DNA from 4 places in the Halobacillus sp. K22 genome. Region 4 is predicted to be linked to each of the others. Evidence: riboswitches for the same ligand, from Rfam matches in the RefSeq annotation. Region 4 holds a riboswitch; each other region holds the start of a gene.
What was found. A riboswitch is a leader RNA that binds a small molecule or an ion and turns the genes downstream of it on or off. The one in region 4 is predicted to bind thiamine pyrophosphate.
Positions count from the first base shown of each region.

Region 1: linked by a shared signal. The riboswitch ahead of ACTWPM_RS18410 (ABC transporter substrate-binding protein) and the one ahead of ACTWPM_RS00240 (thiamine phosphate synthase) in region 4 are both predicted to bind thiamine pyrophosphate.
Region 2: linked by a shared signal. The riboswitch ahead of tenA (thiaminase II) and the one ahead of ACTWPM_RS00240 (thiamine phosphate synthase) in region 4 are both predicted to bind thiamine pyrophosphate.
Region 3: linked by a shared signal. The riboswitch ahead of tenA (thiaminase II) and the one ahead of ACTWPM_RS00240 (thiamine phosphate synthase) in region 4 are both predicted to bind thiamine pyrophosphate.

Region 1 covers NZ_JBQQCN010000033.1:13,732-19,689, forward strand. The annotation lists gene ACTWPM_RS18400 (NAD(P)/FAD-dependent oxidoreductase) at 797-1,855, shown strand; gene ACTWPM_RS18405 (ATP-grasp domain-containing protein) at 1,909-2,853, opposite strand; TPP riboswitch at 3,000-3,111, shown strand; gene ACTWPM_RS18410 (ABC transporter substrate-binding protein) at 3,251-4,261, shown strand; gene ACTWPM_RS18415 (thiamine-binding protein) at 4,263-4,556, shown strand; gene ACTWPM_RS18420 (ABC transporter permease) at 4,553-5,323, shown strand; gene ACTWPM_RS18425 (ABC transporter ATP-binding protein) at 5,316-5,958, shown strand, end outside.
Region 2 covers NZ_JBQQCN010000017.1:55,348-61,305, forward strand. The annotation lists gene ACTWPM_RS13105 (PucR family transcriptional regulator) at 1-1,650, shown strand, start outside; gene ACTWPM_RS13110 (DUF3221 domain-containing protein) at 1,687-2,214, opposite strand; TPP riboswitch at 2,310-2,420, shown strand; gene thiW (energy coupling factor transporter S component ThiW) at 2,497-2,985, shown strand; TPP riboswitch at 2,991-3,098, shown strand; gene tenA (thiaminase II) at 3,147-3,836, shown strand; gene thiD (bifunctional hydroxymethylpyrimidine kinase/phosphomethylpyrimidine kinase) at 3,833-4,645, shown strand; gene thiM (hydroxyethylthiazole kinase) at 4,636-5,406, shown strand; gene thiE (thiamine phosphate synthase) at 5,410-5,958, shown strand, end outside.
Region 3 covers NZ_JBQQCN010000002.1:149,772-155,729, reverse strand. The annotation lists gene ACTWPM_RS02455 (DUF1048 domain-containing protein) at 1-194, shown strand, start outside; gene ACTWPM_RS02450 (hypothetical protein) at 425-1,087, opposite strand; gene ACTWPM_RS02445 (helix-hairpin-helix domain-containing protein) at 1,360-1,818, shown strand; gene ACTWPM_RS02440 (serine hydrolase domain-containing protein) at 2,209-3,228, shown strand; gene ACTWPM_RS02435 (GNAT family N-acetyltransferase) at 3,359-3,796, shown strand; TPP riboswitch at 3,935-4,040, shown strand; gene tenA (thiaminase II) at 4,152-4,838, shown strand; gene ACTWPM_RS02425 (hypothetical protein) at 4,932-5,150, opposite strand; gene ACTWPM_RS02420 (n-acetylglutamate synthase) at 5,407-5,745, shown strand; partial or broken gene ACTWPM_RS02415 (potassium channel family protein) at 5,910-5,958, opposite strand, start outside.
Region 4 covers NZ_JBQQCN010000001.1:44,392-50,349, reverse strand. The annotation lists gene ACTWPM_RS00245 (sodium:calcium antiporter) at 1-445, opposite strand, end outside; TPP riboswitch at 802-899, shown strand; gene ACTWPM_RS00240 (thiamine phosphate synthase) at 1,179-1,796, shown strand; gene thiO (glycine oxidase ThiO) at 1,789-2,922, shown strand; gene thiS (sulfur carrier protein ThiS) at 2,919-3,122, shown strand; gene ACTWPM_RS00225 (thiazole synthase) at 3,127-3,894, shown strand; gene ACTWPM_RS00220 (thiazole biosynthesis adenylyltransferase ThiF) at 3,891-4,916, shown strand; gene ACTWPM_RS00215 (hypothetical protein) at 5,590-5,895, shown strand.

The DNA of each region.
Region 1 (5,958 bases), on a different contig from region 4:
TTAGCAGTAAAAAAGTCCTTACACTAAAGGGCCGGTTAGTTGAAGACTCAGTTTCGAGATATCTTGTAGAGAAAGGGACTCCAGGGAACGGCTCGCTTTCCGCGGGCATGTGGTGAGCTTCCTCAGGCTTCGCCTTCCGGGATCTCACCGATCATGTTCATCCCGCAGGAGTCTTCGCCGTTCCCTTCCGCCCCTTTGCGATCATTGAGAGCTCAAAATTCTCTGCATAAACGCCTTCCAATGAACAAGTATAACCTAGGATCCTACGAGGGTATAACTGTAAAAACCCTGTTATATAAGCATTTTGAGGCAGATTCAGAATGGCTTCTATCTCCTATAGCAGGGTCCGTTCACAAGAAATGGCTGGGTTGGTGGGGAAATGAAGAGACTCCCGTGGGAGAAAGAGCTAGGCGAGACCCCACAAGGAGCGATAGCGACTGAGGAGGCTTGCCAGTTCCCCCACAGGAAAGCGAGTTATTTCCCCACCAACCCTTTTCCATCTAGAGTAACGGGCCCATTTATCTCGAAACTGAGTCTTAAAGAAAAGGGAGCTTTTCTTTAACATGCCCCTGCTGAGTTAAGGGATCTTAATAATTACTCTGATATTTTTGGGGTATCCTCACAAAATAGGAGAAACTCGTGAAACTTGTCACGAATTGCTCACTTCTTCTAGTTTTTCAGAGAGAATTTTGATAATCTTAAAATAGTAAGAAAACCGTAAGCGTTTTCGACATAAATCGGTGATGCACCTAAATGTGAGCAGCTGAGAATGAATTTAAAAAGGTGGTGTTGATGCATGAAACGGTTAGTCATATTAGGCGGCGGGTACGGTGGCCTCAATATATTACATGGACTTCTAGATGATTTACCAAAAGATGTACATATCGTTGTTGTGGACCGTAACCCCTACCATTCACTAAAAACTGAATTTTACACGATCGCTGCCGGTACAGAATCAGATCGTCATGCCCGTGTGGATTTTCCTAAACATGATCAAGTAGAGTACGTCTTCGATGAAATTGAAAAAATTGATATTGAAAACGAAAAGGTATTAATGAAAAACTTCGCCTATGACATCGAGTACGATTACCTTGTAATTGGACTTGGATGTGAAGACAACTATCACGGAATTGAAGGTGCCAGGGAATTTACCGAAAGTGTACAATCTTTTTCACAAGCCAGAAGTGCAGGCTATTCTATTAATAATTTGGGAGCCTACGGTAAAGTCACGATTGTCGGGGCAGGCTTAAGTGGTATTGAAGTAGCTTCTGAAGTACGTGAAAGCCGTTCTGATTTAAACATTCGTTTACTCGATCGTGGTGAGACAGTACTGAAAGCATTCGATCATAAGATTCAGAAGTACGTGGAAAAATGGTTCCATGAGCACGATGTTGAAGTTATTCACAACGCAAATGTAGAATACGTTGAACGAGATGGTGTATGTAATAACGGACTCTGCTATATGAATGACGTCACTGTCTGGACAGCAGGCGTACAGCCGAATTACTTGGTTAGAGAACTTCCTTTTGACAAAGATGTTCAAAATAAGATCATTGTTAATGATTACTATCAAGTTCCAAGCTATCAAAACGTTTACGTAATCGGGGACTGCGCATCTGCCGAACACTCTCCAAGTGCTCAATTAGCAGGGCAACAAGGAGAAAAAGTAGCGGAAGTCATATTGGCCTTTCTTAAAAACCGTGTGCCGGAACCTCCTGGTGAGGTTAAACTAAAAGGCGCTTTAGGTTCTCTTGGTAAGAATGATGGCTTTGGCAACATGCTGCAAAAACCGATGACCGGAGTTTTACCAAGGCTTGCCAAATCAGGAGTCCTCTGGTTAAGCAAACGCCACTAAACTAATTTCTATTTAAGAAAGCCATTTTCCACTGAGGAAAATGGCTTTCTTTATTAAACGCGTACTGGTTCCAGCAGTCGCCCTAAATACTTAGCAAGCTCAAGCATCCCGTACACGCCGGCTTTTTCTTCTGCATCGGAATTATAATTCGTATTCGTGTTTACATCATAAGCGTATAAGTTCCCTTTTTGATCTTGAATAGCTTCAATAGCGGCAACTTGGATATTATTCGCCTGGAGAAAAGCTTCGAAGTCGTCAATAATGGCTGGACGGTAATTTTCCAGAATTTCAAATTTTGCTTTTTCCTGTGATTCTTCTGCGTCGGTTGGGCAGAATTGATCCTCAATTGAGCAGGCATCAGCTGGACACAATTCAAATCCTTCGGAAGTGTCCACTTTCACTCCATAGAGAAACTCCCCGTTTATGAACTCATGACGTACGATATACGGCTCGGGTGCTTCGATATATTGTTGAATTAACGTGACTCCATCGACAGGTTCTTCAAATCCTGAGCCTTCCACATATTCTTTAAGTGCTTCTTTAGAGTGAAACAGCTGCACGCCCTGTCCTTTACCAGCACGGTTATGCTTCGTGATAAATGAATTCATTCCCAGCTGATCTGCAGCTTGCAAAATATTCTCTTTCCCAACAGCGGAGATAGTTTTTGGAGTGCGGATCCCTTGTTGATTCAGTGCCATGTATTGATTTACTTTACTTATTTCAAGGTTCAACGCTTCTGTTCCATTTACGACAGTTCTACCGTGGCGTTCCAGCCAGGAAAGAACCGCCCCCGCAAATTCAGGAGCATAACGGTGGTTTCTCGTGTGAGAGGATGCACTGATCCGATTGTAGAAAATCCCTTCCGGCGGCTCTTCTGTTAAGTCTAATGTACCTTGATCCAGGTGCCATAATTCATATGGCAGTTCTAATTCTTCTAAACGTTCTGTTAAGTGAACGGTCCACTCATCGTTCTCGTGGAGTACATAAATTTTGCTCATAAAAAGGAACTCCCTTTCTGTAATAACAATTTCTTTTATCTTAACATAAAAAACCTATCTGTTTACTAGGAATAAGATTATGATACTTGCTAAATCTACTTCGTTATGGCAGAGTAAAATTATAACGTTGTTCATCAAATTGAATAGTTTGAATGTAGGGGGACCAGTATAGCTGGTTGAGATTGTATCCTTTTATGATACTGACCCTTAGAACCTGAACTGGTTGATACCAGCGTAGGAAACATAAGTAGCCGATATTCTGATCGTTTACTATATATGCACCCTAGGTTATGGTACCAGGGTGCTTTTTTGTATGGATTAAGCTCTTATTACCTCAGACGGTTCCCCCTCTTTTCTATTAATCTCTCTGATGGACATATAATTGGGAGGGAAGCAATTGAAAAAAATAATCACCATTTTAACTGCAGCTTTGTTAGTAACGGCATGCTCATCCAATAACGGCAAGAGTGAAGAAGCTGCAGCCAATCAAGAGGAAATGAATTCGGTTCAGCTGGTACTCGATTGGACTCCTAATACCAATCATACCGGGATCTATGTGGCCCAGGCAGAAGGTTTTTTTAAGGAACAAGGTCTGGATGTAGAAATCATGCTTCCAGGTGAAGCAGGTGCTGATCAGCTCGTTGCTTCCCAGAAGGCCGACTTCGGGATCAGTGCTCAGGAAACATTGACGGAAGCTCGTATTCAGGATATTCCTGTGGTATCGATCGGAGCTATTATTCAGCATAATACCTCAGGTTTTGCCTCTCCTAAAGACAAAGATATTACCTCGCCCGCTGATTACGAAGGAAAGACGTACGGAGGCTGGGGAGCTCCAGTTGAAGAAGCGGTGCTCTCTTCTCTCATGCAAAAAGAAAATGCTGATGTATCCGAGGTTGAGATTGTCAATATGGGAAATACGGACTTTTTCACAGCCGTGGAACGGGATATCGATTTTGCGTGGATTTATTACGGGTGGACAGGTGTGGAAGCCGAACTTCGAGGACAGGAGCTTAATATGCAATATTTAACGGACTACTCTGAGAAACTGGATTATTATACGCCTGTATTAACAACGAGCGAAATGATGATTAATGAAAATCCTGAAACTGTACAAGCATTTATGGCTGCCGTATCAAAAGGGTACGAATATGCAATCGAAAAACCGGAACAGGCGGCTGATATTCTTATTGAAGCTGTACCGGACCTTGATCCAGAGTTGGTAAAAGCCAGTCAAAAATGGCTGTCGCCTAAATATAAGGAAGACGCGGATAAATGGGGCGTCCAAAAGGAGAAAATTTGGAAGAACTACGCTGAATGGATGTACAATCATGACTTGCTTGATGAAAAGCTGAATGCTGAAGAAGCATTCACGAATGAATTTCTACCAGAACCAAAAGGAGGAAAATGAGTTGGCTAATTCACTTGTCAGCATTCAAATCATCCCAAAAACCGAGAAAAACGAGGATGTTATCCCTTATGTAGATCATGCGATATCACTAATTGAAAATTCCGGACTGAAATACGAAGTCCATCCTCTGGAAACAACAATAGAAGGAGAGCTTCCCACAATTTTTTCTTTAATCGAACAAATGAACGAGGCTATGGTTGAAAAAGGGTGCAGGAACGTCATTTCTCAAATTAAAGTGCTTTATCAGCCATCAGGAGCTTCGATGGATGATTTAACATCGAAATATCGAACATGACCCAAAGAATCATCAAAGGATGGAGGCCTGCTTCAGTCCTCCTCCTTTTCATTCTTTTATGGGAGCTCGGCAGTCGGTGGTTTGAAGTACCTGAGTGGCTTGTACCTCCGCCAAGCTTAATTATAGAAACTGGAATAAACAGCTGGGCAGATTACGCTCCACACCTCTTTTCAACCATTCGTTTAACTTTTTTCGGCTTTATGATTGGGGCTGGCTTCGGACTGTTACTCGCGGTCTTGCTTCACCTGCTTCCGTCAGTAAGAGAAGCCCTTTATCCTTTATTGATCTTGTCACAAAACATCCCTATTATCGTGCTTGCCCCCTTACTTGTTATATGGTTTGGATTTGGGGCTTTACCTAAATTGATTATTATCGTGCTTGTGTGCTTTTTCCCCATTGCCATAGCAGCCATGGATGGTCTGCGACAGACAAACCCTGAATGGATGCATTATATGAAAATGGCGGGTGCGACAAAAAGCCAGATTTTCAGGAAACTGGAATGGCCAAGCGCCCTGCCATCCATTTTTTCCGGAGTGAAAATTTCAGCGGCCTATAGTGTCATGGGCGCTGTAATCTCGGAATGGCTGGGGGCCAATAAAGGCATAGGCGTTTATATGACACTCGCTTCTTCCTCTTTCCGTACAGATCGGGTTTTTGTAGCCATTTTTTTAATTATGGGGTTAAGTCTTCTTTTTTTCTTACTTATTAACTTACTGGAAAAGAGACTCACAAACTGGCAAAGGAAAGGAAGTGGTACTCATGAATAAATTAGTTGTCGATCAGCTGACGAAATCCTTTGATTCCTCTATTATTCTTCAAAATGTGAGCTTCTCCATTCAAGAAGGAGAATTTGTTTCCATACTAGGCCCTTCCGGCAGTGGGAAAAGTACGCTGTTTCATTTAATCGGCGGGCTCTATCCGCCCGATTCAGGGGAAATTTATATTAATGGAGAGCGGACCACGGGTGAAAAAGGCAGGATTAGTTATATGCCTCAGAGTCCCTCTCTCCTTCCATGGCGAACCATTTTGGAGAACGTCGTCCTTGGCAGCGAAATTATTGAACAACCAAATAAATCGAATGCTCTCCACATGATTCAACAGGCAGGACTTGAAGGCTATGAACATGCCTATCCATCCCAATTATCCGGAGGGATGAAACAAAGGGCTTCCTTCATAAGAAGCTTACTCAGTCCGCAATCCTTAATTTGTTTAGATGAGCCTTTCTCCGCTTTAGATGAGTTCACCAGGATGGACATGCAGGAATGGCTGCTGTCTATTTGGACGGAACATCGGCGGTCTGTTCTATTTGTTACCCATAACATCGAGGAAGCTATATTTCTATCAGACCGGGTTATTGTATTATCAGACCGGCCGGCAAAGGTCCAGAGAGAGTTCACCATTC
Region 2 (5,958 bases), on a different contig from region 4:
GTGCTGCAGTTACCTATCTTTAAAGAGGCAAAGGTTTTAACTAAGACCACAGATAAACCCGTACAATGGATATCCGTGATCGAGACCCCCGTTGAAAATTTTGTGAGGAACAATGAATTTGTACTGAGCACCGGGGTGGGATGTGGAGAAGATATACCGAAGCTTGAGGAATATGTAAAGGATGTTATTCGTGCAGACGCTTCAGCTCTCGCTTTTGCTACCGGACGATATCTTTACAAAATACCAGACCGTATTCTGCGATTAGCTGAGGAACACGATTTTATCATCATGGAAATACCATGGGAGGTGAGGTTCGGAGATATTCTGCAGGATGTTCTTCGTTTAATAAGTGAAGAAAAGCAGACCGGGCAGCAGCGGGCCGAAACCATCCGCCAGGAATTAATTAATTGTGTATTGAACGGCAAAGGATTGCAGGAAATTACTACGATTCTTTATGAAAACACTCACATTCCTGCTGCTATCAGTGATCATAATAAACAAATCAGGGCTAATCAGCAGTTCGACCGTTATTTTCTAGACGTGTTGAACGGAAAAGAAAACGAAGCATTTCAATTGGTATCTCCAGAGCCTTTTAGCGATCATCCATTAGTCCATTACATTGAAAAATATGAGATTGGTCCACATTTTTGCTATCAGCTGACGATCCTTTCGAATTACAAAAAGCAAGGATATCTGTTGTTTAAGCCAGAGGATGACCATGAATTGACATGGGTGGATTTATCGATTTTAGAGCATACACTTACGGCCTGCGCTTTATATTTTGTGAAAGAAAACGCCATTGAAATGACCGAAATCCGGTTGAAGGATAACTTTCTGCTTGAACTTGCCAAAACTGAAGTCGATATCGATAAGTCGCTGCTGGCGAAAGCCCACCTCCTTGGTTATGACTTAGAGAAGCCGTATGCGTGTCTGGTAGGAGATATTCGTTTTAAAAAACAGATTGATGGACCCGTAGGTTCAGAGGAGCATTCAGTCCAATCTTCGTCCATGCACAGCCGGAACTACTATATTCAAAAGGAAGTGACACATGCGGGGGATATGCTGAAGCGGCAGACGATGACCACGTTTGATGAAGGGGAAGTTATTGTTTATATAGAGGCGGATTCCAAGACATACCCGGAGACGGCTAATCAATTTCTGGATCTCGTGGAGCGGCGCCTTCACGAATTACTTGCCGGTATTACGATCTCCTGGGGAATTTCCTGCCATAAAGACGGTCTGTATACCTTCCACCAGAGCTATGAAGAAGCGGCTACCGCTTTAAATATCGGACGTCAAAAACATGAAGACGGAGATCGTACTTTTTTCAGTGATACCCGTATGAACCGCTTGTTAATGGCTCTTTCACACGAAAAGGAAATTGAATATATTGTCCATAATACGTTGGAAAAACTGATTGAATATGATCAACGAAGACAGACGGACTTAATTCATACGTTCATTGTTTATAACAAATACAACAGTAACGTAAGCCAGACAGCACGTGCCTTAAATCTGCACCGCCAGTCATTGCTGCATCGCTTAAGGAATATTGAACACTTAACAGGGCTTTCTTTATTGGATGCAGATGACCTTTTCCTCCTGGAGCTCAGTGTACGTTTATGGATGTTGAAGAAAATTGAAAAATGAGCGCTCCTTCTGCAGAGGAGCCGCTCATTTTATTCGTTATCGATCAGCAACCATTGTTTCTATTTCCTCGTTACTAGAATCAAGTCTAGTTAGTTGGACCTCCCATTTATCTTCTTCTTCACGATACAAAATCAGCTTTACGGCTAACAGTTTGTCACCCTGGATTTCCATTAAAGCTTTTGACAGAGCCTCGGGAGCTTCCATGTCTGCGCCCTCTACTTGGCTCATTTCAAGAACCGTCACCTGCTCTGCTTCAGCCTGAGTGGGGAAGGATTCACGAACTCCACCTTTCACCCACACTTCTACTTGTTTACCTACCCAGCGGTCTTTAGGAGCATCGGAGACCCACATTGCATTAGGATTGCTGTCTGAATCAGAATCCAGGGGAGCCACCACTAGAATTTGGTCCTCTTTCTGTTCCATAACAAATCCGGTAATTTCAGGAGGAGACGGGTTTTCTTGCTCTGGTGGTTCTTTAGGTTGACTATCGGAATTAGAAGTTGGTGCAGCTGCACACCCGGTCAGAATCATAGTTATAATAAACATGCATGCCAAAGCTCTCATAAACTTGCCTGCCTTTCTATTATTTTTTGAATAAATTACCATGACATCTATCAATAACTTTGTTATAGTAAAAAACAACCAAGTGAATCTATGATTATAACTACTAGGGGAGCCTGAATGGGCTGAGAGGAAAGCAAAGAAGCATTCCGACTCTTAACGAACCTGATCTGGTTAACACCAGCGGAGGGAAGTAGTCTACTATTTATTAGACATTACCCTTATAAGTCAGGTCCTTCCCGGGATCTGGCTTTTTGTTTTTCCCCTACGGAAGGGAGGACAGACATGAACAAAACGAGATTACTAACGACAATGGCTGCATTCATTGCGATTGGAACACTTGGTGCCCAGCTGCTCTGGTTTCCAGCAGGAGTTGCAAAGGCTTATCCAGTCCAGCATGCAGTAAATGTGATGGCAGCTGTGACACTTGGTCCATTACCGGCTGTAACCATAGCTTTTATGATCGGTTTATTACGCCTCCTCCTCGGATTAGGTACACTGCTCGCGTTTCCTGGAGGAATGATCGGTGCTTTTCTTGCGGGTATTTTATACAAATGGGTTCAAAATAGAATGGCAGCAGTTGCCGGTGAAGTGCTTGGTACAGGAGTCATTGGAGCCTTATTCGCTGTTCCTTATGCAAATATACTGATGGGCAGCTCGTCTGGAGCTCTGGTATTTCTACCATCCTTCTTGGTCAGCAGCATATCAGGTGCCATGATAGGATGGATCATCGTTTCAAGAGTTAAATTGGAAAAATATATCTTACAACCATAATACACGGAAACTACTAGGGGCGCGAGTGTTCGCTGAGATAAGGAAATAAATTCCTTGGTCCCTTACCACCTGATCTGGATCATGCCAGCGGAGGGAAGTAGTAAGCAGCCTCACCCCCTTCCCCCCCTTAGTAGCTTCCGAATAAATCAGGAGGCATTTTCATGTCATTTACAGAACAGTTAAGACAAGAAAACCACGATATTTTCGAAAGAATTTTTCACCATCCATTTGTTGAAGGAATTGGAAATGGTCGTCTTCCCTCAGAATCTATAGCTCACTATATAAAAGCAGATTACGAGTATTTAAATGCGTTTATGCACATTTATGGAATTGCGATTTCCAAGTCCACTGAACGTGAAGATATTCAATACTTTAACGAACAGGTCAATTTCATCCTTCATAGTGAAGTGCACCCCCATCATAATTTGTGCGAGTATATCGGCATTCGGTATGAAGATCTTCAGGGTTATCCGCTTCCTCCAACCGCTGATCATTATGTGAAACATATGATGTACCATGCTCAAATGGGAGGTCTTGGTGAAATTATTGCCGCACTCCTTCCTTGTCCCTGGACTTATTTAGAAATAGGAAGATATTTGATGGAGGAGTATGAGCCTGACAAAGATCATCCTTTTTATCCCTGGATAAAATTCTATGCCGAAAGCGAGATGCAAATTCTCACGGATCATTTACGAAGCCGGCTGGATCATTTTGCTGAACAGGCTTCAGAAAAAGAACTCAGCCGTATAAGGGATGCGTATCGGAAAAGCTGTCAGCTGGAATGGTCTTTTTGGGAAATGGCTTATACCTGTGAAGGATGGATTGAAGGAAAGGCGGTGGATGTTAAATGAACCACGTTCCATGCGCATTGACTATTGCGGGCACAGATCCAAGCGGAGGAGCAGGTATCCAGGCTGATTTAAAGACATTCCAGGAATTAAAATGCTACGGGATGTCTGTGATCACATCTGCCGTTGCTCAAAACACCACAGGTGTAAAGGACATTCACCACCTCCCTATTGAATTCCTGGAAAAACAACTTCAGTCGATTTCTGAGGATATGCCAGTTCATGCTTTAAAAACAGGAATGGTCGCTCAAAAAGATATGATGAAAGCAATAGCTAATTGGATTCCGGAGACCAACGCTTTATATGTAATGGATCCCGTTATGATTTCTCAAAGTGGTGATTCCTTAAGTGAAGAAGAATCAAGGGAAGTATTACGAAATCATCTGCTTCCTTTGACGACTTTAGTAACCCCCAACATCCCGGAAGCGGAAGAGATAACTGGGAATAGAATTGAAACTGAGGAAGATATGAAAGAGGCGGCTGAAGCTATCGTCAAGAATTTCGGAGCAGGTGCAGCCTTAGTGAAAGGCGGACACAGGGAAGGGTCAGCCATTGATTTTTTATTTGATGGAAATGAGATCCACACCTTCGAGTCAGCTCGCATTAATACAAAAAACACTCACGGGACCGGCTGCACGTACTCCGCAGCGATTACTGCCTACCTGGCACAGGGCCTCTCGTTAGTTGAAGCTGTAAAACAAGCTAAATATTTTGTAACGGAAGCGATTCGGTATTCCTTCGACCTTGGGCATGGAAGCGGGCCGACCAATCATTTTGCTACTCGTGAGGAGGTTTCTAACAAATGGATGTAAATATCATTAAGGAAGTACGGCAAAAGCAGCCGCTGATTCACCATATTACGAACCAGGTGGTCATGAACTTCAGCGCAAACGGTTTACTTGCTTTTGGTGGTTCACCCATCATGGCACATGCCAGAGAAGAGGTTCAGGATGTAACACGTCTGGCTGATGGGGTCCTTCTTAATATAGGAACGTTAACAGAAAACCAGGTAAGCGCTATGATTTTAGCGGGGCAGGCAGCTAATGAGGCAGGTGTCCCTGTGGTAGTGGACCCAGTTGGTGCAGCTGCCACTAAGTACCGCTCGAAAAGCATTCAAACCATTTTACAAAATGTGAACCCTTCTGTAATTAAAGGAAATGCTGGAGAGCTTGCTCATTTAATTGGAGAAGAAGTAGAGACAAAAGGGGTAGAATCGACGGGTACTGGAAACGAAAAATTAATTGCGGAGAGAGTTGCACAAACCTATGAGACCACTGCTGTTGTCACCGGAAAGATTGACGTAGTATCTGATGGGTCGGAAACCCGGACTAATTCAACAGGAGACCCTCTTTTAGCGAAAGTGACGGGTACAGGCTGCCTGCTCGGTTCTATTCTTGCTGCAAGCTTGTCTGCAAGTGGATTTAGTGTAACTAACATCCATACAGCTCTGGAATTTTTCGGAGCGGCAGCTGAACACGCAGCTTCACAGGAAACAGTACAGGGACCAGGAACATTTGCTTCTCATTTTCTCGATGCATTAGCCATGGACCCTGAACAATTGGGGGAGAGATGATCAGTGACTTTATCTAAGCAGTTAAGAAAGTATCTGGTGATGGGAAGTCAGGACACAGACAGGGATCCTGCAGCTGTCCTGGAAGAGGCCATCCAAGCAGGGATAACCGCTTTTCAATATAGAGAAAAGGGAAGAGGATCACTTGAAGGAGATGCTAAGCTTGAGCTTGGCAGAAAACTCAGAAGTCTTTGCCGGGAGAAAGGGATCCTCTTCATAGTCAATGATGACTTAGACATGGTTGAACCGCTAGAGGCAGACGGGATTCATGTAGGCCAGGAAGACATAAGTGTCGAAGTTATAAGGTCGCAATTTCCAGACAAAATCCTTGGGCTGTCGGTTTCAACAGAGCAGGAAGTAGCCCAAAGTTCATTAGATAAGGTCGACTATCTCGGAGCTGGTCCTGTCTTTCAAACGAGCACGAAGGAAGACGCTAAGCCTGTCGTTGGAACCGACTGGATTAAGCAGCTAAAAGAGGCCTACCCTGATTTACCGGTCGTTGGTATCGGAGGGATCAACACGGAAAATGCTTTTTCGGTCATAGAAGCAGGAGCG
Region 3 (5,958 bases), on a different contig from region 4:
CAGACTGGAAGGCTACCAGCCGTATCTTTGGCGGAATTCTCGACCTTTTCGAGCAAGGTGCTGCGGAGGGGAGGAAAGTCACTGACCTCACGGGTGAAGACGTAGCGGAGTTCTGCGACGAATTAATGAAGGACGAGAAAACGTGGAAGGACAAATATCACAAAAAGCTGAACGATACGGTTGGTCGTGGATAACGGCTTAAACCTGGAGGGTTTTGACTCACACTAAATTGACTCCTTTTAAATATCGCTCAAGTTTTATACGTATTGTTATTGTACTGTTTGGTTCTTTTAAGCTGTAATACTAGCTAGCATGTATTTTTGAGCTTGCAGGCTGCCATACTGAACTTTTATTACGAGAATATAGAATAAGTAAACTAATAACAAAAGGCCGCTACTGGAAGTAGCGGCCGAGCATTCATAGTTTATTCAGCTTCAGTTTCCATATTCTCAAGAGCGTCTGGATAGACAACTTCATCAATTGTTTCGCCAGAACTTTCATCTTCTATGTTTATGGTAACGGAGTACTCGTCTTCATTTTTCCCCTCGAAAACCTGATACATCATCCCTGACATACCCAACGACATAGTGGCAAACACATCCATACTATTTTCGTAAGTCTCCCGGTCAACGATCATAGTGAACTCTGTAAAGTTATTGTTGTGAGTGATATCTTTAATCGAAGCAAAGTTTTCATCATTTTTCGTTTCCGTTATGGATTCTTCCATACCGGCCTTCACTTCTTCAAGCAAGTCCTGGTGAGCGGATTTTGACATTTTATAAGTGACAGAACCGTTATCATTTTTCGTAACCTTTTTAACGCCCTGTTCTTTTGCTTCTTCGGTGATTACGTCCATGCTTTCACCCTCAACCATAGATGACGGAAGGGTTACTTCAACATTCATTAGGCCTTCATCTACTTCTACACTTTCTCCTGTTTCCGATTCTTCCGAAGTTTCATTTTCTTCGCTTCCAGAAGCCTCACTTTTAGAGTTGGCTTCTTCATTTGTCTTACCTTCACTATTAGAGGAGCAAGCTACAAGAAGACCTAGTAAAAGTACAAAAACCAAGTATTTAGTCTTTTTCATATTATCATCCTTCTTTTGGTATATTCTTGATTATTGTATCAGAGAGTTCTTCTGTTTAGTAAGTATTTATTCTCATATAAGTGATCCGCTTCACGTCTAATAATAGTAAATGATAAATAATATACAGAGGGAACTTACCCACAGCTTTAATTTTCGGAACTAGTTTCTCTCGTAATTGTGATAAGGATTGGTTACAGTTAGATGAACAGATATATTTAGGTCAGATAGATTTAATAAAATATCTATTGCTAACATTAAAGGAGGAGTGTTTTTTGACTTCCACTATCAAATTGCCACTCACAAATGAGGAAAAATCAAAACTTAAAAAATCAAAAATTAAAATAAGCGAGATTCATACTATTGATACGGAGCAAATAGCTAATACGTTAAACTTTCCATTTTCCAAGGCAAAAGTATTAAAAGGTTTGGCTGAATTCCAAACTGTCCCTTCCATTGGTTATAAATTAGCTGAGAAGCTGGTTTTTAAGTTGAGTATTCTTTCATTATCTGAAATTAAGGACAAGAATGCTGCTGAACTTTTTGACCAATTAGAAAAACAGTTAGGTGTATGGACGGATAGTTGTGTTGAAGATCAAATTCGTTGTGTGATTAACTATGCAAACAATCCTGAGAGCAGCAAGCAGTGGTTTGATTTTACAAAAGAAAGAAAGGAATATCGAGAACTATATGGTTTCCCTGAAGATAGACCTGTAAAGGCCTGGTATGAATAAACGTTGATTCATTATTAAATCAATGGGAGTTTTTTGATAGGAATCTACTCAGGTTATTTGTTGATAACATTTTCAAGTAATACCTTGATATCACAGGGACCTTAGGGGTGAATTTACAGGAGTGAAGGGAGAGATTGCAGGTATAAAGTTTGACGTGAAACCTTTTACAAAGATGGACATTGAAAATGGTGTTGATTTATATATTAAGGTGTTTAATTCTGAACCTTGGAATGAAGAATAATCGTACGATATAGCCAAGGAAAGAATTAGTGATTTAAATAGCACACCTAAGTTTTTAGGTTTAACGCTTTACCAGGGAAGTGAACTGATAGGAATAATAAAATAAGTGGCCAAACCTAAATTACATCAAGCGATATGGGGGAGAACAATATGAAAGAATTGAACCAGCTCATCACTAACATGATCAATGAAATGAACTTTTCAGGAGTTGTATATGTGAAACAGGGTGGGCATATATTATCAGATTTATCCTTTGGTTATGCAGACCGAGGAGAAGAGCGGCTGAATACAAGCAACACTCGTTTTGGCATAGCCTCTGGCTGCAAGTTATTTACGGCTATCGGAATTAGTCAATTAGTAGAAGAAGGATTATTAGATTTCAATACTCGTCTAGCTGAATGTCTGAGTGTACACTTGCCTAATTTTGATAAAGAAATTACGATTCACCATTTGTTAACTCATACTTCCGGTATCCCTGATTACTTTGATGAAGAGGTCATGCAGAATTATGAAGACTTGTGGAAGAGCTACCCGGTTTACCAAATTAATTCTCTTAAAGATTTTCTGCCTTTATTTCAGGAAGATCCAATGAAATTCTCACCTGGAGAAAGGTTTCATTATAACAATGCCGGATATATTCTTTTGGGGCTGATCATTGAGGAACAAACGGGAAGGTGTTTTACAGAATATATAGAATCAGAAGTCTTTAGTAAGTGTAACATGGAAGAGTCGGGGTACTTTTCATTAGATCAGCTTCCTGGAAATACAGCGGCAGGATATATTGACAACCACAAGGAGAATACGTGGAGAACGAATATTTATTCTATTCCTAAAAAGGGAGGTTCTGATGGGGGTGCTTTTGTTACAGCTCCTGACATGATGAAGTTGTGGGAAGCATTATTTGACTATAGGCTTATAAATGAAGGGACTACCCGAAAATTACTTTATCCTCATGTACTGGTGAACGGAGAAGTCCATTATGGTTATGGAATCTGGGTGAATCAAAAGAATGACCATGCACACAAATACCACGTCATGGGCTATGATCCTGGAGTAAGCTTCAGAGCCTCTATCTATCCAGATTCGAATTTAAAAATCGTCATCCCTTCCAATATAGAAACGGAGCCATTCGAAATCACGAAAGCCATTGAAGACTTTTTATTAAAATAAAGTGTTTTTGGAAGACGAGAAGTTTATGGAGATCAGCTTTTTCATTTTAATAATCACGTAAAATGTTTATTAGTATCATCTGGTCATGTAAAATGATGTGAAATACTTCTGAAAGGCTGGGGACTTATAAATGGATGCTGTGACTGTGAAAGAGCTTAAGTCTAGTGAAGAAATACTGCAAGGATTCCCTGTTATGAGCCAATTGCGCCCCCATTTAGATGAAAATACATATCTGGAATTAGTATTAGAGGCTAGAGAAGTAGATAGGTATCGAATGCTTGCATTAATGCAAGGTGGTAAGGTAGTAGCGATAACTGGTTTTAAACCGATGACTACGCTTTATTATGGGAGGTTTGTTTGGGTTTGTGACTTAGTCACAGATCAAAGCTATCGATCGAAAGGATATGGGGAAAAGCTGCTTACTTACGTACATACGTGGGCAGAAGAAAATGGGTTTGAGAGTGTGGCTTTGTCCTCAGGATTACAGCGCACAGATGCCCATCGCTTTTATATGGATAAGCTGGAGTATGACAAAGTTAGTTATGTTTTTAAAAAATCACTAACATAATAGAAGAAGTAATCTTAAAGGGGAAGCTGCCACTTTTTCTAAGTTCCATGAGGAATACAACTCACGTTTAATTTAGCTTTGAGAAAACTTGTTCTTTTATTACGCCTATGTTCTAATGTTAGTAACGACTTTATAACATACTTTTACTAGGGGAGCCATAGAGTTTGGCTGAGAAAAGCAGAAGCTTTGACCCTTATTACCTGATCTGGATCATACCAGCGGAGGGAAGTGAAGCGGACCGATGAATTTTGTTCTATTGATACTTATGACGCCCGCTCCTTCTCTGAAGGGGCGGGCTTTTTATTTTGGAAAGAAGATTGTGGTTTCAACAAATAAACCTTAAGGAGGAGAAATAATGTTTACCGATCGTCTTTATAGAAGTGCACAGCCAATCTGGGAGTCTTACCTGCATCATCCTTTTGTGAAAGGAATCGGGGATGGCAGTCTCGAGCTGGATAAATTCAAATTCTTTATGCGCCAGGATTATTTGTATTTGATCGACTACTGCCGGGTGTTTGCCTTAGGGGCTGTAAAAGCGAAACGCCTGGACACCATGACCATGTTTTCTGAATTGCTTCATTCCACGTTATCTGAAGAAATGGAGCTTCACCGTAACTATGCAGAAAAGATTGGAATCAGCCGGGAGGAGCTTGAAAATACAGAACCTGCAGCTACACTTCTCGCTTATACGAGCTATATGCTAAGTAAAGCCAACCAGGGCTCAGAAGCAGAAGTAACCGCCTGTGTCCTTGCCTGTACGTGGAGTTATCATGTGATCGGTACGGAATTAAATAAGCTTGAGCGGAATGAAAAGCATGAGTTTTACGGGGACTGGATTGATATGTACGCTTCTGAAGAGTTTGCTGAACTGGCTGCCTCTTTAAAAGAGCTGATGAACGAACTTGCAGACGATCTTCCTGAAAGGGAAAAAGCCCACCTTGAAGAAATATTTATTCATACAAGCAAACTGGAGTATTTGTTCTGGGACATGGCCTACAATGAGACGATGTGGGTGGATGGGGAAAGTTTTCTTAATAGTTGAACGATGTGATATTTAATAAAGGGGGCGATCCTATTAGGATTGCCTCCTTTTTATTTGGGTGAGTTATGAGGACGTAATAACAGCCATACTTGATTATTCTTCCTTCACATCACAATCATATAAGTAAGCTACTAATTTATTAAAATCTTTATCAGAGGAACATTCAATTTGCAAATCAATAAAGGTCATCACCACTTCTTCATCATCAAACGGGAAATGGCTGTTATCTACGTTGCTAAGGATGTCCCGGTTAGAAAGTCCCTTACCTCGTAATACCTCAACGGCTTGCTGCATGGAAGATACTTCTGCCATTTAAAATGCCTCCTTGGAAAATTTAGTTCCTTACCTGTTATTTTCCCGTTTAAGTCCGTTAGATAACTAGGATGGTTGAGAAAAATTGGAAGGACGACAAGGATCGAAAATGTTAGATCCTTGTATTTATTAATACTATAAAGGATGGATATTATCCTGCTTTCATCGTTATTATCATGAATTACTTACTCCATTATTGGAATTTTGCAAATAATATGGTAGTGTTTAAAGTCATAATTTCAAGGAGGTACACTTAATGATAGATTATAATAACCGTCAATTTGTATCCGTAGAGAATACGGAAAGTGGTGAAGTTTCTTCTAAAACACATTTTCGCTACTATCAAGAAGGGAACATTCTCCATGCCGATTACTCCGGTGGAGAGGTAGCTAAAGGGAAGTTAATAGGAATAGTAAATGATGATGATACGTTGGAATTCAGATATAATCATGTGAACACATCCAATGAAATCCGGGGAGGCAAGTGCGCATCGGTTCCACACTTTAACTCTGAAGGGAAGATAGAATTGCACGAAGAGTGGCAGTGGCTTGATCATGATCAAACAAAAGGAAAATCGATCATCAGCGAAGTTTGATAGGGTTATTACATAGAGCGGCTTTTTTAAAAAAAGTATGGTTTGAAATAATCCTCGCTTACGATTTGTTGATCGCTAATTTTTCATTAAATAATGCCTTAAAACAGTGGTTATAAGATAAACCTGCTGTTTTAAGGCTTTCGAAGTCTTGTAATATTTACAGGTCAGTCATCAACAATAAGGTTCTTCTCGAATCGATTGATATCTTTGTCC
Region 4 (5,958 bases):
ATTTCATACTGAAGATATAAAGCATTACGATAACGATCATCTCAATACCCACTCCAAAAATCTCGATGGAACCGGGCATCCAAAGTGAAAAAATAATTATAAGAAGGAAAAATAACCCGATAGAAGCCGACGGAATATTTTCCTTATTATTCACTTTTTGAAATAATCGTTGTCTTCTATAGATGATATCCATACTCGCAAGGATGAGAAGATTAAATACATTACTCCCCAGCATATTTCCCACCGCTATATCTGGATTGTCAATATAGACAGCTGTTAAACTTGTTGTTAATTCTGGGAGTGAAGTAGCTCCAGCAATTAAAAATGTACCTACAGCAGCTCCGCTTAAGGAAGATTTCTTGCTAATGACGTCTCCGAATTGGTTGAGGTATACAGCACTAACCACCACGATAGCTGCAGCAAGGATGAATATAAAGTAAATCATAGCGTTCTCCTTTCCGCCAGAACATAAAAAAGACCCTGGCACAAAAAATAAATTGTACCAAGGTCTTGCGTACTAAGCAGAACTTAGCCCAATGAACCAGGTATTAAAAATACCGTATTGACGGTTCACCAGCCGATATCCGGTCGCTACTCCCCTTGTTACTATTAATATAGCTTGAGCAGAACAAAGAGTCAAAGATTAAGTGTTTTCACAATGAAAAATTAATAAATCATAATTCTTCCAATGATTCTCTTTACTCATCACATCTTTAGAAGCATATTTTTTCTATGTGAAACCTGTATAATATTGGAATTTATAAAGAGCGATGTTATACTGAATTTAAATAAATATTAAATAAGCTCTACTAGGGGTGCCTTCGGGCTGAGACAATTACATTTGAACCCTAGAACCTGATCTGGACGATACCAGCGTAGGAAAGTAGAGGGTATAGCATATGTACTTACAAATTATTGCTATAGAACCGCTTCCCTATGGGGGAGCGGTTTTTTTATGCAGGAGCTGGTAAATTTTCTTTTTAAGTTAAGTTCCGAGTCTGAAAAATTAACTTTGTGCCCCTGCCACGTGAGGGGGCACGGCAAGCGAATTCATTTATGTTCACCGTAAACTAATATCTCAATAATAAGTGTTAAACCATTCGGCCCTATATCGTCACTAACCCAAAATAAAAATCGACAATAATGAACAGAGACTAAGGAAAAGGAAGTGTGATGGTGTGACTCGTGAACTTCATATACTTTCCAATGGAAAAAAAGAGTTAGCAGAATTCTTCCACATGGCCCAGTTGATCCAATCAGCTGCCACGGTCATTCACCTTCGTGAAAAGCATCGTTCAGAAAAAGAAATAGAGGAGTGGCTCTCCACTCTTATCCAACATGGAATACCATTGACAAAAATTATTGTGAATTCTTATTACCAGGCAGCGGGGAGGTGGGGAGCAGGAGGAGTACAGCTGCCCGGAGACGCACCCTCTCCGGGAACGGTGAAAAGCCTCTATCCTGACCTTAGAGTCGGCTGTTCGATACATGGGTTGGAAGAGGGGATCCAAAAAGAGCAGGAAGGTGCTGATTATCTTCTCTTTGGTAATATCTATCAGACACAGAGCAAGGAAGGGCTTGGGGGGAAGGGTGTGAAATCGTTAGAAGTATTAACAGAAGCGATTTCGATACCAGTGATAGCAATTGGAGGAATTCAACTGTCGAATTTGAGAAAAGTGCTTCAAACCAATGTATCAGGAGTAGCAGTTATGTCTTCCATTTGTGAAGCGCACGACCCAGAGCTAACAGCCTCAAGGTTTCAAGCAAGCATTCAAAGGAGTGGATATTATGCCTAAGAAATACGATACGGTTATTCTTGGTGGAGGGATCATAGGCTGTTCCACAGCTTTCTATCTATCGAAGAAAGGGCAGCGGGTTTTGGTCCTGGAAAAAGGCAGCATAGGAAACCAAGCTTCCAGTGCAGCTGCAGGAATGCTAGGAGTCCAAGCGGAAATGGATGAGGACAGCCCTATGTTCGAACTAGCGCGCACCAGTCGAGGGATGTTTTCGGAGTTATCAGTAGAATTAAAAGATATAACTGGAATCGACATTGGGCTTTTACAAAAGGGAATGATGAAATTGGCTTTTACAGAAGCACAGTTGGATCGTTATCAGGAAATTGCGGCGAATCAAATGAAAAAAGGAGAAAAAGCATTATGTAAAAATAAAGAGGAATTACTCGAATTGGAACCATGCCTAACTGATTCGGTAGTTGGAGGTATGTTGTTTCCTGAAGAAGGGCACGTGTCCGCTCCTGATCTTACTCAAGCCTTTGCACGTGCAGCAGCTGTAAACGGAGTGACTTTTCGTGAATCTACGGATGTGTACAAATTAATGCGCAAACAAAATCAAGTGATAGGGGCAGCTACAGACGGGGGAGCTTTTTATGCAGATGCCGTTATAGTGGCTGCAGGTGCATGGAGTCAGCGTTTCTTATCTGAGGAAGGACAGGCACTGTATCCTGTAAAGGGAGAAGCACTAGCCGTTAAAACTAAGAGACCACTACTAAATAAAACCATTTTTACGGATGACTGCTATCTTGTCCCTAAAAAAGGCGGGGAAATTATTATTGGAGCGACGACTACTCCTTATACATTTGACAAGCGGGTAACCATAGAGGGAATAGAAGGCTTGATCCAAAAAGCCAAACGACTCCTGCCTTTATTAGGGGGAGCAGAAATTGAGCGCATGTGGGCTGGAACAAGACCTATGACTAGAGACGAACTGCCGGTTCTGGGAAAGCATCCAGAGTGGGAAGGCTTATACTTTAGTACAGGGCATTATCGTAACGGAATATTATTAAGTCCAGTTACTGGGAAACTGTTAGCAGATCTTATTACAGGAGAATCGAATCTTATTACGGATATTTCAGCTTTTTCTCCTGCTCGTTTTCAAAACCATAGGGAGGTGGCTTCGGTATGAAACTAGTTATTAATGGTGATGAAATGAGGGTACCGGATGACGTGAAGAACGTGGAGCAGTTATTATTGCATTTCAAATTAAATAATAAGGCTGCGATTGTCGAGCGAAATCAAGCTATTGTGGAAAAATCGTTATACGCTGAGGAAGCTATAATGAATGAAGACCGAATTGAAATTGTTCATTTTGTAGGAGGAGGATGAGGAAATGTTAACCATAGCTAATCGTAATTTTAATTCAAGGTTGTTGCTGGGTACCGGAAAATATCCTGATTATACCACTCAAAAGCAAGCAGTAGAAATTTCAGAAGCCGAAATCTTAACCTTTTCCGTTCGCCGGATGAATATCTTTGAAGCAGATCAGCCCAATTTCTTAGAAATGATTGATACGGATCAGTACACGCTCCTTCCCAACACGGCAGGAGCAAAAACGGCAGAGGAAGCAGTAAGAACCGCCAAACTTGCTAAAGCATCTGGATTATGCGATATGATAAAGGTAGAAGTTATTGGCGATGAGCGTACTTTGCTTCCTGATCCAATTGAAACGTTGAGAGCTTCTGAGATACTATTGGAAGAAGGCTTTATTGTGTTACCTTATACTTCGGATGATGTTATGCTCGCAAGAAGGCTCCAAGACTTAGGTGTTCATGCAGTGATGCCAGGGGCTTCGCCTATTGGTTCTGGCCAAGGAATTCTCAACCCGTTAAACTTACAATTAATTATAGAGCAGTCAGTAGTTCCGGTTATTGTGGATGCGGGTATAGGTTCACCTGCAGATGCAGCACAGGCGATGGAAATTGGAGCTGACGGTGTTTTACTCAATACGGCTGTGTCTCAAGCGGAGGACCCTGTAAAAATGGCCCTGGCGATGAAGCTCTCTATCGAGGGAGGCCGATTAGGTTATGAATCTGGGAGAATACCTAAGAAAACTTACGCGACAGCAAGCAGTCCTATGGAAGGAATGAGCATTGGTTGAAGGAAAGATATTCTAGACAAGTCTTATTTTCACCTATAGGTGAAAATGGACAGCGTAAACTAAGTGAAAAGCATGTGCTCTTGATTGGAGCAGGAGCTTTAGGGACAAGTAATGCTGAAATGCTAGTTCGTGCAGGTATTGGAAAAATAACGGTAGTCGATCGCGATTATGTCGAATGGAGCAATCTGCAGCGTCAACAGTTGTTCACAGAGAAGGATGCGGCTGAGCGTATTCCAAAAGCAGTAGCTGCAGCTGAGCGATTGAAGGAAGTAAATTCAGAAATTGATATATCAGGTAAGATTATGGATGTTTCGATTTATGAAATTCCTGAACTGGTGGAAGGAGTAGACGTAATTATTGATGCTACCGATAATTTTGAAACCAGAATGCTTCTTAATGATACTTCCCAAAAATATCAAATCCCTTGGATTTATGGAGCCTGCACTGGCAGTTACGGCCTCTCATATACGGTAGTTCCTGGCCAAACGCCATGTTTTTCATGTTTATTAGGCTCTGTTCCCTTAGGAGGGGAAACGTGTGATACCGTTGGGATTATCAGTCCAGCTGTTCAAATTGTCGCTGCCTATCAAAGTACGGAAGCATTGAAACTTCTAGTAGAAGATTTTAAATCCCTTAGAAAAAACCTGTTTTTCTTCGATATTTGGAGAAACCAACAGTCAACCATTAAGGTGGAAAAATTAAAAAAAGAGGATTGTCCTTCGTGCGGTCAGGCAGCCACTTATCCTAATCTCGACCCAGTAAACTTATCTAGAACCGCAGTGTTGTGCGGACGGGACACAGTACAAATCCGTCCAGCAAACAAGAAAAGTAGAAATCTGAATGACCTGTCCGATAGGCTTCAAGACATTGAAGATGGGAAAGTAGAAGCTAATTCATTTCTTGTGAATCTTACGATAGAAGACCGACGGCTGGTGGCTTTTCAGGACGGACGAGTGCTCGTCCATGGTACGAAAGATGTAATCGAAGCTAAATCCCTTTATAACCGCTATATTGGAGGCTGACCTTAATTTTTTAAAGAACGCTCTCTTACATGGAGAGCGTTTTTTATTGAACAGAGAGAAGGATTATTAAGTCTGGAAATAGAAAATAAGATTATAGTTGGGAAATGAGCTCAAAAAGGTAACCAATCCTGTCGACTAATATCGTAAAGTTTGTTTCAATAATTTGAGCAAAAGTTTCTGACTAAAGAGCAGTAAAGAAACACTCTGAAGCAATAAGCAATATAATTTTAGAGGTCACTCCACTGAATAGATCCAGCGATGTACTATCTTATCAGAGAATATACCTGACTTAAATGTGATGGATAGTTCACTGAATCACCTCTTGTTGTTCGCTGCACCTCTTAGGATTTAAGCTTCTCAGCAAAAGCCCCGATTCGTTCAAATAAATGAAGCGCAAAAGCACTCTAATACTTGCATGGGATCTTTTCTACTCTACTTTCTTTTCACTTAGCGACCGTTTAGTGTTTCAACTCCTATTTCTCCAGGAAAAAGGAACGAGCCCCTTTCACAGAATGGAGATCAGAAAATTAAGGTTAACCTTTAAACGCAAACAATAAAGATATAGGTTTGATGAGTGCTCTTTAATGTTTTTTGATGAAGTTATAAGAATTATACCGGAAGTATGAAAATAAAGAGTTAACTATAGCCTAAAGGGTTGGACAGGTGGTCAAAAATGCCCAAATGGAAACAAATGAGGGATATATTTCTAAAGGAGGAAGTCTATTCAGTAGAGAAAAAAGGGGTGGCAATTCTAGGCATTGTAATCATTGCGCTCTTACATTCGTTTACAGAAACTACATTAGATGAGAGCGTAGCAATTATTATAGCAGCCTCACTGATGAGTGGTTATTCCATTATGAAAATGAGACGAAAGGAAAGAAGATTCGAGTTTTCAGTAGTTTTTATTCTAAGTCTGTTACTACTTGCCTGGGGGTTTTACACGATCTTAGGGGCAATAATTTCTGGCTTCTCCTATTAAATAAGAACAGCGTAAATCAATTCTATATGTTTAAAGATTTTAGCCAAGAGGCTTTATCCATTT